Regions from separate parts of the Ruegeria sp. K7 genome, predicted to be linked through region 1. Evidence: riboswitches for the same ligand, from Rfam matches in the RefSeq annotation. Region 1 holds a riboswitch; the other holds the start of a gene.
What was found. A riboswitch is a leader RNA that binds a small molecule or an ion and turns the genes downstream of it on or off. The one in region 1 is predicted to bind thiamine pyrophosphate.
Positions count from the first base shown of each region.

Region 2: it holds a riboswitch for thiamine pyrophosphate, as region 1 does, so the genes downstream of both, thiD (bifunctional hydroxymethylpyrimidine kinase/phosphomethylpyrimidine kinase) here and thiB (thiamine ABC transporter substrate binding subunit) in region 1, are expected to answer to the same signal.

Region 1 covers NZ_JBQFMJ010000007.1:53,201-59,525, forward strand. Annotated here, with positions in the region: gene ACR0FE_RS12950 (GcvT family protein) at 1-1,263, opposite strand, end outside; gene ACR0FE_RS12955 (trimethylamine methyltransferase family protein) at 1,325-2,863, opposite strand; gene ACR0FE_RS12960 (LysR family transcriptional regulator) at 2,979-3,869, shown strand; TPP riboswitch at 3,955-4,059, shown strand; gene thiB (thiamine ABC transporter substrate binding subunit) at 4,092-5,072, shown strand; gene ACR0FE_RS12970 (thiamine/thiamine pyrophosphate ABC transporter permease ThiP) at 5,048-6,325, shown strand, end outside.
Region 2 covers NZ_JBQFMJ010000003.1:240,731-247,055, forward strand. Annotated here, with positions in the region: gene dnaK (molecular chaperone DnaK) at 1-1,689, shown strand, start outside; gene dnaJ (molecular chaperone DnaJ) at 1,764-2,909, shown strand; TPP riboswitch at 3,172-3,278, shown strand; gene thiD (bifunctional hydroxymethylpyrimidine kinase/phosphomethylpyrimidine kinase) at 3,324-4,127, shown strand; gene ACR0FE_RS08175 (FAD-dependent oxidoreductase) at 4,124-5,101, shown strand; gene thiS (sulfur carrier protein ThiS) at 5,085-5,279, shown strand; gene ACR0FE_RS08185 (thiazole synthase) at 5,281-6,051, shown strand; gene ACR0FE_RS08190 (thiamine phosphate synthase) at 6,048-6,325, shown strand, end outside.

The DNA of each region.
Region 1 (6,325 bases):
CGCAGTCTCCATCGAGCGCCCGGGGTAGGGATTGTCGTAGTGGCGTCCCAGAACTTCGGGAATGCGTGCCTCCAGCGCGCCCAGAACGTTCATCTCCGGGCTGAACCGCCGGATATCGGCTTCGGCAAGTTCCATCGTCGGCTCGCCGGCAATGATCCACTCGGCCATTGCCATGCCCGCGCCCCCGGCCAGCGCGATACCGGTGGAGTTCATCCCACCGATCAGAAACAGTCCAGGAACATCCGGGCTTTCGCCCAACATGAACTGGCTGTCGAGGGTGAAGCTTTCGGGGCCGTTCAGCAGCATCCGCACTTCGGCACGCTCCAGCGCGGGAATGCGTCGCAGCGCGTTTTCCATCATTGGCGTGAAATGATCCCAGTCTTCGTCCAGCAGGTCGAAGCTGAAATCAGCAGGCAGGCGATCCAGCGGCAGGCCCTTTGCATGGGGTTCGAATGAACCCACCAGAAGCCCTTCGACATCGTCGCGGGCGTACAGGAACGCATCCTGATCGTTGAGTGTCGGCAGATGTGCGCCCGTCCCAAGCGCCTGCACTTCGGGCAGCGGCTTGGTCAGCATGTAGAAGTGCTCGCAGGCGTAAAGGGGCATGTGCGCGCCGGCCATGGCCGCCACTTCGCGGGACCACAGTCCACATGCGATCACCACCTCCTCAGCTTCTATCAGGTGGTCACCGACTTCGACGGCTGCAATCCGACCGCCTTTTTTTTGCAGACCCGTTACCTTGGTGTCCTCGAATATTTGCACACCACGCGCCCGGGCCCCTTTCGACAACGCCAGCGCTACATCGGTTGGATTGACCCTGCCGTCGGCGGGTGACCAGACTGCCCCCAGGACGTCGTCCACTTTGATCAGAGGCCATAGGTTGTGCGCGCGGGCCGCATCGACCACTTCGGCCTCAAGCCCGAACGCACGGCCCAGCGAAACCTGACGTTTGATGTTGGTCAGGCGATCACCGTTCGTGGCCAGCGTAAGCGACCCGGTTTGAACCCAGCCCGTCGCTTGCCCGGTCTCACGTTCGAGTGCGCCATATAGGTCAATCGAATAGTTGATCAGCTTTGTCAGAGTGGCCGACGGGCGCAAGCGACGCACCAGACCCGCCGCATGCCATGTGGTGCCCGAGGTCAGTTTGGAACGTTCGAGCACGATGATGTCTTTGCGACCCTCACGGGCCAGATGGTAGGCGACCGAGCACCCGATCACGCCTCCGCCTATCACGATGGTGCGTGCATGGTGGGGCAGAGTCATGCAGTATCCCCATGGAATGTTCTTGTTTCGAGCGCGCTGAAAGCGCCGGCGGTACGATCGGTCATGGCTCTCTCCCGATCCGGCGGCGGCTCAGTCGAATGTCGAATTGCTGTCGCACATCGCGATCGACCGCATCCGGAATGTGTGAGGGGAAGTGATTTTCAAGCAACTCACGCGCCTTGGCTTTCGCAACTTCACCGACTGGACGCGCGCCGTCTTCCTGCCAGTCAACCGGTGTGCGCCTGTCGCCAACATGAGGATAGAAATAGTCCGATTTCATTCGGTCGTAGGTATGAACCTCACCCAGGTAGTGACCCGGACCCCGACACACATCGGCGATCACCTGCGCTGCAATGTTGTCGGTCGTAACTTCGATCCCACGGATTGTTCGAAGCACATTGCCCAAAAGGTCGTTGTCGCTGACATAGCCTTCCAATGAAACGCCCAGAAGACTGGCATGACTGCCAGCGGCCTGCGTGACAATGTTCGATCCCGCATGTGCCGCCATGGCGACTGCCAGGCATTTCTCAGCCCCGTATTGGGAATCCAGTGTCTTGGCGTCGGTAATCCCGGCTATGGACGAAGTCGGCAAGTTGAAATGCCGCCCCATCTGCGCCGCACCGGCCATCAGGATCGCCTGTTCCCCTCCGCCACCAGACATCGACCCGGTGCGCAGGTCGGCGACCAAAGGTTTGGGTGCAATAATCGCGCGAACCTGCGGATCGACGAGGCGGGCAAAAACCAATCCGGCGAGCGTTTCAGCCACGGCCTGTACAAGTGACCCGGCCAAGGTGGCCGGGCTTGTGGCCCCGGCCTGTCCCGCGCTGATCAATTGTACCGGAAAACCCGCAAGAATAGCGGCCTCGAGCACTTCACAAGCCTCTTCCGCGAAGCGCATGGGCGGCACAACATGACAGACCATGACAGTCAGGAACGGTCGCGCGCGAAAGGCGGCCTCGTCACCTGCGATCCTGTAACAAAGGCGGGCAATGGCGGGGACGTTTTCGGGTCCGGTGATCGAGACGGAAACATGCTTGGACGTGCCCATCAGGCAGGCATAGGCAGTGTTGAGGTCCATTGCCGCAGCAGGGTCAACGTCACGCGCAACGACCGGACGGCTGAAATGATGGATGTTCTCCATCCTGTCGACCAGTCGGGCGGCATCATACAGGTCGGCCAGGGTTGAAGGGCGGTAGTGGCCCGTATCGATGTCGAAGACACCCGGCGCGGCGCCGCCGGTTGACATATAGACCCGCGTGCCTTCGATCCGCAGATCGTTTTCAGGAACTTGCCCGCAAAGGACGAAATTCCGCCTTGCCTGCTTGATCGACTTGCGCACAAGGGCGCGCGGAAACAACAATCGTCCGTCATCGCCCAGCGTCCCGCCCGCTGCCGTCACCTTGTCGACCATGGATGGGGTCGGCTGACTTAGTCCGAGGGTCTCAAGCAGCAGCAATGCGGCTTCCTCGGTCTGAGCGACTTCATTCGGGGACAGCGGTTTCAGGCACCCGCCAACCACACCCGGCCATACCGCAGGGCTGGCCTCGTCGCTGTTATCTTGTGTCAGACGGTCCTTGCGACCGCGCCGGCGCGTAGACATGGGCCTAATATCATGAGCTCAGCTTCATTCAAAGTCAGCCTACACAGCCATAGGGCTTGTTTACAAAAGCCGTTTTCTCAGCAATTGATGAGTAAAACTTACATTAGGGAAATTCGTGACCGCCTCTCTTCCCGCCCTTCGCGCCTTCGATGCAGCCGCCCGCCAGGGCAGTTTTCGCATTGCGGCCGAGAAATTGTCGGTCACACCCACGGCGATCAGCCATCATATTCGAGGGCTGGAAGAGCAGCTGGGCGTCAAGCTGTTTGAACGGGCCGGGCGCGAGGTCGCGTTGACCGAAGATGGCAGGCGTCTGGCCGCGGCAACGGCTCAGGCATTTGAAATTCTGGATGACGCGGTGCGTTCGGTTCGCCGCAGCTCCCGCAAGGTGGTCCGACTTGCTGCGGGGCCGATTTTCACTGCCCGCTGGCTGATGCCCCGGATCGGTGATTTTTGGGACGACCACCCCGAGATCGAGCTGGAGGTGGTTCCTTCTTATCAACCCGGCACGCTGAACCGGGCAAACATCGACATCGTGATCCGCTGGGAACGAATGGCCGAGATGCCCGAAACCGCGATCAAGCTGATCGAGCTCGCCCCCGTTGCCATAGCGTCGGAGGCATTTGTCCTGAAACACGGCCCGGTGAATGAGCCCCAAGACCTGTTGCAGCTTCCCCTGTTACATCAAAGGAACCACTGGGGTTGGCTCGATTGGTTCCGGGCGATGAATGTCACGGTCGATGGCCCTTTGCGTGGTCCGATCTTTGAAGATGCCAATGTTCTGCTGCGGGGTGCCGCAGAAGGGCAGGGCGCGATTGTCGGCTGGCTGCCCTTGATCGATCAGGATCTGGCCGAAGGTCGCGTCGTGCGTCTGTTTGATGAAAGCATCACACCCACTCATGGTTACTTCGTCGAGAGCACAGGACCTGGCCGATCGCGACGCGAGACGCGAGCCGCGATTGAATGGCTGCAGGTTCAAAGCCTGGGCTTGCAGGCTGATCTGCCCTGATCCCGCCAGTTGAGAAGCATCCTTCATGCCAGTGAAGCGTGAAGGGCGAATTTGGTTGAAATTGTTTCGACATCACCCTAATCACGGCCTCACCTCGGGGTGCGCGGAATGCCGCGCTGAGACGCCCATAGCGAACCCGTTGAACCTGAACCGGCTAGAACCGGCGGAGGGAAAGGTGACGGTTTCATCCATCCTTGCCCTCTCGCCGCAATGGAGGATGACATGAAACATCTGCTGATTGCTGCGGGAATTCTGAGCGCAACTTCGGCTATCGCCGCCGACAAACCTCAGCTGACCGTTTATACTTATGACAGCTTCGTCTCGGATTGGGGTCCGGGTCCGCAGGTCAAGGAAGCATTCGAAGCGGTCTGCGACTGCGAACTGAACCTTGTTGGTGTGGAAGACGGTGCCGCCCTGTTGTCGCGCATCCGTCTGGAAGGTGAAAACTCGGATGCAGACGTTGTCCTGGGTCTGGACACAAACCTGATTGCGGCAGCAAAGGAAACCGGCCTGTTTGCGCCCAGTTCGGTCAGCGCCGAATACACTTTGCCCGTAGAATGGAACGATGACGTATTCGCGCCTTACGACTGGGGGTATTTCGCGTTTGTCCATAATGCCGATGCAGCAGCACCGGCCAATTTCCGTGAGCTGGCCGACGGTGATACCAAAATCATCATTCAGGATCCGCGTTCATCCACACCAGGGCTTGGCCTGTTGCTGTGGGTCAAAGCCGCCTATGGTGACGAAGCCCCCGAAATCTGGGCAGGACTGGCTGATAATATCGTGACCGTCACCAAGGGCTGGTCCGAGGCGTATGGACTGTTTCTTGAGGGTGAGGCTGACATGGTTCTCAGTTACACCACATCACCTGCCTATCACCTGATCGCTGAAGAAGATGCAAGCAAGGCGGCGGCGGCATTTGACGAAGGTCACTATATGCAGGTCGAAGTAGCCGGGAAACTGGCCGGAACCAATCAGCCTGAACTGGCGGACCAGTTTTTGCAGTTCATGGTTTCGGACGCTTTTCAGCAGATCATTCCGACAACCAACTGGATGTATCCGGCGGTAACGCCTGCGGCGGGCCTGCCCGAAGGGTTTGATACACTGACCGTACCGGAAAAATCTTTGCTGCTGGATTCTGATCAGGCGGCAGCCGTGCGGGACGAGGCGTTGGCGGAATGGCTGGGCGCGCTCAGCCAGTAAATCCGACGCCGGGTATTGGCGCGGCGACACTGATTGCCGTGCTTATTCTTGGTACGCTCGCCGCAGTTGCCCTGCGCGCCGACTCCGCAAGTGGGTTCGGACCGGCCGATTGGTCAGCCCTTCGGTTCACGCTGGTTCAGGCGGTGTTGTCCGCCATTTTCAGTGCAGGGCTTGCCGTTCCTGTCGCCCGCGCGCTGGCCCGGCGGCGTTTTCGCGGGCGGGCGGTTCTGATCGCGCTGCTGGGGGCGCCGTTCATTTTGCCGGTCATTGTCGCCATCATCGGCTTGCTGCAGGTTTTCGGCCGAGCGGGCTGGATTTCAGACGTTCTAGCGGTTTTTGGGCTACCGCCGATCCGTATCTACGGGCTGCATGGCGTGGTTCTGGCGCATGTCTTTTTCAATCTCCCCTTGGCCACGCGTCTGATCTTGCAGGGGTGGCAGGAGATTCCGTCCGAAAGGTTTCGATTGGCCGCCCAGTTGGGTTGCAACGGATGGGCCATGTTCCGGCTGATCGAAATGCCTATGCTGGCGCGTATCCTGCCCGGTGTTCTGGCCGTTGTTTTTGCCATTTGCCTGACCAGTTTTGCAGTTGCCCTGACTTTGGGTGGTGGACCACGCGCGACCACGATAGAACTCGCGATTTACCAGGCCTTTACCTATGATTTCAACTTGGGTCGCGCCGCGCTTCTGTCCGGGGTGCAGCTGGTTCTGACCGCGACTGCGGCCCTGGCAGCGCTCAGGTTCTCCAGGGGTGACGGGTTTGGTGCCGGGCTGGATCGTTCCATCCGACGCTGGGATGAAGGGACGCGGGCGTTTGATGCCTTCTGGATCAGCGCAGCGGCGGTCTTTCTCCTGCTGCCGTTGACCTCGGTCGTGATCTCCGGACTTTCGGGAGTGTTCGAGATATCGGTGCTGGTGTACCGGGCGGCCTTGATATCCGTTTTGGTCGCGGCAGCCAGCACCGTCGTTCTGCTGCTTCTGGCCTTGCCGATGGCGATGACGGTTGCAACCGGGCGATACGGGATCGTCGAACTCTGCGGTATTCTTGGATTGGCAGCGTCACCTCTGGTCATCGGCACCGGGCTGTTCATCCTGATCCGCCCACTTGCCAACCCTACTGTTCTGGCCCTGCCTGTAACGGCTCTGGTGAATGCCGTCATGGCGTTGCCCTTTGCCCTGAGGATACTTGTTCCATCGACGCGCGAGGTTGTTGCGCAATACGGTCGTCTGGCACTGTCACTGGATATGAGCAGA
Region 2 (6,325 bases), on a different contig from region 1:
CGTCGTGTGGATGATGCCGAAGTCGAAAAAGACAAGAAAATGGTGCCGTACGCCATCGTTGATGGCGGCAATGGCGACGCGTGGGTCCAAGCCCGCGGTGAAAAGTACTCCCCAAGCCAGATTTCGGCCTTCACTCTGGGCAAGATGAAGGAAACAGCCGAGAGCTATCTGGGTGAGGAAGTCACGCAGGCTGTCATCACCGTTCCGGCATACTTCAACGACGCGCAGCGTCAGGCCACCAAGGACGCCGGCAAGATCGCCGGCCTGGAAGTGCTGCGGATCATCAACGAACCGACAGCTGCCGCGCTGGCCTATGGTCTGGACAAGAAAGACACTCAAACCATCGCGGTCTATGACCTTGGCGGCGGTACTTTCGACGTGACCATCCTGGAAATCGACGACGGCCTGTTCGAGGTCAAATCGACCAACGGTGACACCTTCCTGGGTGGTGAAGACTTTGACATGCGCATCGTCAACTACTTGGCGGACGAGTTCAAAAAGGAACACGGCGTCGACCTGTCTGCCGACAAGATGGCGCTGCAGCGTCTGAAAGAAGCTGCTGAAAAAGCCAAGATTGAGCTGTCCTCGACCTCGCAGACCGAAATCAACCAGCCGTTCATCTCGATGGGTTCGAACGGCCAGCCGCTGCACATGGTCATGAAACTGACCCGCGCCAAGCTGGAATCGCTGGTTGGCGACCTGATTAAGAAGTCGATGAAGCCCTGCGCGGCCGCTCTGAAAGACGCCGGTCTGTCGGCTGCTGACGTGGACGAGGTTGTTCTGGTCGGTGGTATGACCCGGATGCCGAAAGTGATCGAAGAGGTGACCAAATTCTTCGGTAAAGAGCCGCACAAAGGTGTGAACCCGGACGAAGTTGTTGCCATGGGTGCCGCCATTCAGGCCGGTGTTCTGCAGGGCGACGTCAAAGACGTGGTTCTGCTGGACGTGACCCCGCTGTCGCTGGGCATCGAAACCCTGGGTGGCGTGTTCACTCGTCTGATCGACCGCAACACCACGATCCCGACCAAGAAGTCTCAGGTCTTCTCGACGGCCGAGGACAACCAGAACGCCGTAACCATCCGCGTGTTCCAGGGTGAGCGTGAGATGGCTTCGGACAACAAGATCCTGGGTCAGTTCAACCTCGAAGACATCCCGCCGGCACCGCGTGGCATGCCGCAGATCGAGGTGACCTTCGACATCGACGCCAACGGCATTGTCTCGGTTTCGGCCAAGGACAAAGGCACCGGCAAGGAACAGAAGATCACCATCCAGGCCTCGGGCGGTCTGTCCGACGAGGACATCGAAAAGATGGTCAAGGACGCTGAAGAGAACGCGGAAGCCGACAAGGAACGCCGCGAGCTGGTCGACGCCAAGAACCAGGCGGAAAGCCTCATCCACTCGACCGAGAAGTCGATGGAAGAGCATTCCGACAAGGTCGACCCGACCACCATCGAGGCCATCGAGCTGGCAATTGCCGCGCTGAAAGACGAGCTGGAAACCGAAAACGCCGACAAGATCAAATCGGGCATCCAGAACGTCACCGAAGCGGCCATGAAACTGGGCGAGGCCATCTACAAGGCGCAGTCCGAAGAGGCCGAGGATGAACCGGCAGCTGCGGACGCCGCTCCGGGTGATGACGATATTGTCGACGCCGAGTTCGAAGATCTGGACGACGACAAGCGTAACTAACGGGTAACCGGGCCAATTCGGGCCGGTCCGGATACCGGGCCGGCCCGTTTACGTTGAGGCAGAAGGAAACACTGATGTCAAAACGCGACTATTACGATGTACTCGGCGTGTCCAAGGGTGCATCGGCGGACGAGATCAAGAAAGGTTTTCGCAGGAAAGCCAAAGAGTTGCATCCCGACCGCAACAAGGACAACCCGGAAGCCGAGGCGCAGTTCAAGGAAGCGAACGAAGCCTATGACGTTCTGAAAGACGCAGAACGCAAGGCTGCCTATGACCGTTTTGGCCATGCCGCGTTTGAAAACGGCATGGGCGGCGGCGGCCGGCCCGGCGGCGGCTTTGGTCAGGGCGATTTCTCCAGCGCGTTTTCGGACGTGTTCGACGACCTGTTCGGCGATTTCATGGGTGGCCAGCGCGGTGGCGGTGGCCGTCGTGCCGCACGCGGTTCCGACCTGCGTTACAACCTGCGCGTCTCGCTGGAAGAGGCGTTTGCGGGTCTGCAAAAGACTATCAACGTGCCCGCTGCCGTGGCCTGTTCGGCCTGTGATGGATCGGGCGCTGAAAGCGGCGTTGAACCGACCACCTGTCCGACCTGTTCGGGTATGGGTAAGGTCCGCGCGCAACAGGGCTTTTTCACCGTTGAACGCACCTGTCCGACCTGCTCGGGATTGGGTCAGATCATCAAGAATCCCTGCAAATCCTGCGGCGGCGCGGGGCGGGTGGAAAAAGAACGGGCGCTGTCCGTCAATATTCCAGCCGGTGTCGAAACCGGAACCCGCATCCGTCTGGCGGGTGAGGGTGAGGCCGGAATGCGTGGCGGCCCCCCGGGCGATTTGTATATCTTTGTTGAAGTGTCCGATCACAAGCTGTTTGAGCGCGACAGCATAAACCTCTATTGCCGCGTGCCGGTCAGCATGGCCAAGGCCGCTCTGGGTGGTTCGATCGAAGTGCCCACCATCGATGGCGGTCGTGGCCGGGTGCAGATCCCGGCAGGCAGCCAGTCGGGCCGCCAGATGCGTTTGCGTGGCAAGGGAATGCCGGCCCTGCGTGGCGGTGGCGTGGGTGACATGTTCATCGAACTGGCTGTGGAAACACCGGTCAACCTGACCAGTCGCCAGAAAGAACTGCTGCGTGAGTTTGACGATCTGGGAGAGGACAACCACCCGGAATCAAAAAGCTTTTTCTCGTCGGTCAAGTCTTTCTGGGATGGGATGAAAAGCTAAGGGAACCGCTTTCCCGACCAAAGCCGCCCGGTTTCGGGCGGCTTTTTTGTTGCAGGGGGCGCTGCCCCCGCCGCCCTTTGGGCGCCTCCCCCGGGATATTTCTGGCCAGATGAAGGAAAGATCCCTTGTTCATCTGGCCCCAAATATCCCGGAGCGCGAGGCAGAGCCTCGCAAATACCTTTGGCCTTACCCAAGGGATCAGGGTGGCCATAAAACAGATCAAATTCAGTCTTGTATTTTTTTGATGTGCCTGTGATTGTCCGGTCAACCGTTGGGGTGCCCTGATCGAAGGGCTGAGAGGCGTCAATGCGCTAACCCATCGAACCTGATCCGGGCAATACCGGCGTAGGGAACGGTCTCAGATTGTCAGACGTTTTCAATGCGCGCGTTGCCCAATTTTGATGGAGCAACGATATGACGCCTATTGCGCTGACAATTGCAGGCTCGGACAGTGGCGGTGGGGCCGGAATACAGGCTGACATCAAGGCAATGTCTGCCTTGGGGGTTTATGGTGCCAGCGTGATCACCGCCGTGACCGCGCAAAACACACGGGCCGTTACCGCCGTTCACGGGATCCCGCTGAATACTGTAGCCGCACAGATCGATGCCGTTCTGTCTGATCTGAGCGTGGGCGCCGTCAAGATTGGCATGTTGGCGACGCCGGACATCATCCGATGTGTTGCAGACAGCCTTGCAGGGTTCCGTGGTTCCATCGTTCTGGATCCTGTGATGATCGCCAAATCCGGCGATGCCCTGTTGACGGAAGACTCGGTTGAGACATTACGGGCGGTGCTCGTGCCCATAGCCACGCTATTGACGCCGAACTTGCCCGAGGCCGGACGCCTTTTGGATTGCCCGGCTGCGGAGACGCCGGATCAGATGGTAGAACAGGGGCTTGCCTTGTGTGACATGGGCGCAGGTTCCGTTCTGATGAAGGGCGGGCATGGATCCGGCGACATTTGCCATGATCTCTTGATCGACGCTTCGGGCTTGGTGGCAGAGTTCACGGCACCGCGCCGAAATACCAAAAACACGCATGGCACCGGTTGTACATTGTCCGCGTCAATTGCTGCCGGCCTGGCGCTGGGAAAAACGCTGATGACGGCCGTTGCAGATGCACACAGCTATCTGCAAGGCGCGATAGCCCGGTCCGATGATCTGGACATTGGTCGCGGGCATGGGCCAGTTCATCATTTTCATCAGCTTTGGCCCGCATGACTGTCTGGTCGGTCATAGGTGCCGGAGTAGCCGGTCTGACTGTTGCAACCGAGTTGGTATCGCGCGGCGCTGACGTGCAGATATTCGACCCTGCAGGTGCGCCGGGTCCACATGGCTGTTCCTGGTGGGCGGGTGGCATGCTTGCCCCCTGGTGTGAATACGAAAATGCCGAGGAGCCGGTTCTGCGGCTTGGACAAACAGCGATTGACTGGTGGGCCGCCAGAACGCGGGTGCATCGTTGCGGAACGCTGGTTGTTGCGCATTCGCGCGACCTACCGGATCTGCGCCGCTTTGCACGCCGAACGGATGGGTATTCAGAAATCGGAGGTGGAAAAATCTCCAATTTAGAGCCTGACATGAGCAATTTCGGTAACGGTCTCTTCTTCCGGGCGGAGGCCCATCTTGATCCCCGGCAAGCGTTGCGGGACCTCTACAGCCACCTCAGGGACAGAGGTGTACCCTTTCACCGTAAACTGGCCCCTTCCCGGTTGGAGAATGCGATCGATTGCCGGGGGTTGCACGCGCGTGAGATCTTGCATGATCTGCGTGGCGTCAAAGGCGAGATGCTGGTGATCCGCTGCCCGGATGTCACTCTCTCTCGCCCTGTGCGACTGCTGCATCCGCGCATGCCGCTTTATGTCGTCCCGCGGGGTGACGGGGTCTACATGCTGGGCGCAACGATGATCGAATCCGAGGACAGCGGCCGGATTACCGCCCGCTCGATGTTGGAGCTTCTCAGTGCGGCTTATGCGCTGAACCCGGCCTTTGGTGAGGCTGAGATCCTGGAAATCGGTGTCGATCTTCGCCCCGCTTTTCCCGACAACCTGCCTCGCATCCGCCGGTTGGGTCGAACGATCTATGCCAATGGCCTGTATCGCCATGGCTACTTGCTTGCGCCCGCGTTGGCACAGGGCGTCGCCGATCTGGCGCTGGAAAACAAACATTCGGAGATGGTCGATGAAGATCGTGCTTAATGGCGAGGCGCGCGAAAGCCGCGCAGAAACCCTGTCAGATTTGTTGGTGGAATGTGGATTCTCGGGCTGCGTAGCTACCGCTGTGAATGAACAGTTCGTCCCTTCAAGCCTTCGACTGGCACTAAAACTCGAAGATGGTGACCGGGTCGAAGTTGTCGCCCCGATGCAGGGGGGCTGACGTGAAGACCTTTTACGGCACAGAACTGCCCAATCCGCTGATGCTGGGCACGGCGCAGTATCCCAGTCCGGCCATTCTGGAACAAGCGTTTCGCCTCAGCGGGGCCGGTGTTGCCACGGTATCCCTGCGCCGTGAAGGCGCGGGTGGGGCCGGGCAGAGCTTTTGGCGGATGATCCGCGACCTGGGTGTCATTGTCCTGCCCAACACCGCCGGATGCCACACGGTGAAAGAGGCTGTGACAACCGCCCAGATGGCGCGCGAGGTTTTTCAGACCAATTGGATCAAGCTGGAACTGATCGGTCATACCGACAGCCTGCAACCGGATGTGTTTCAACTGGTCGAAGCCGCCCGCATCCTGACGGAAGATGGATTTCAGGTCTTTCCCTACACAACGGACGATCTGATCGTCGGTGAACGCCTGTTGCAGGCGGGTTGCGAGATTCTGATGCCGTGGGGCGCGCCCATCGGGTCCGGGCGCGGTCTGAACAACGAATATGCGCTGCGGGCGCTGCGGGCTGCGTTTCCCGATGTACCGCTTGTCATTGATGCCGGTATCGGCCGTCCAAGCCACGCCGCGCATGCGATGGAGCTGGGCTATGATGCTGTTCTTCTGAACACGGCGGTGGCCCGTGCCGGTGATCCGGTCGAGATGGCGCGTGCAATGGCATTGGCGATTCAGGCCGGCCAATTGGCCCATAAGGCCGACCCGATCGAGGCACGCGACATGGCTGAACCCTCAACCCCCGTGATCGGAAAGGCATTTCTGTCATGACGCTGGACCGGTTCTATCCGATCTTCGATCACTCCGACTGGCTGCACAGGATGCTGCCTCTGGGCGTCAAACTGGTGCAGTTGCGGATCAAAGACCAACCGGACGATGCGGTGCGCGCCCAGATTATGATCTCGCTCGAACTGTGCCGCAGCCACGGCGCCCGACTGGTCGTGAACGACCATTGGCAGCAGGCAATAGAGGCAGGCTGCGACTGGGTCCACCTGGGGCAGGAGGATCTGGATGATGCCGATCTGCATGCCATCCGCCGGGCAGG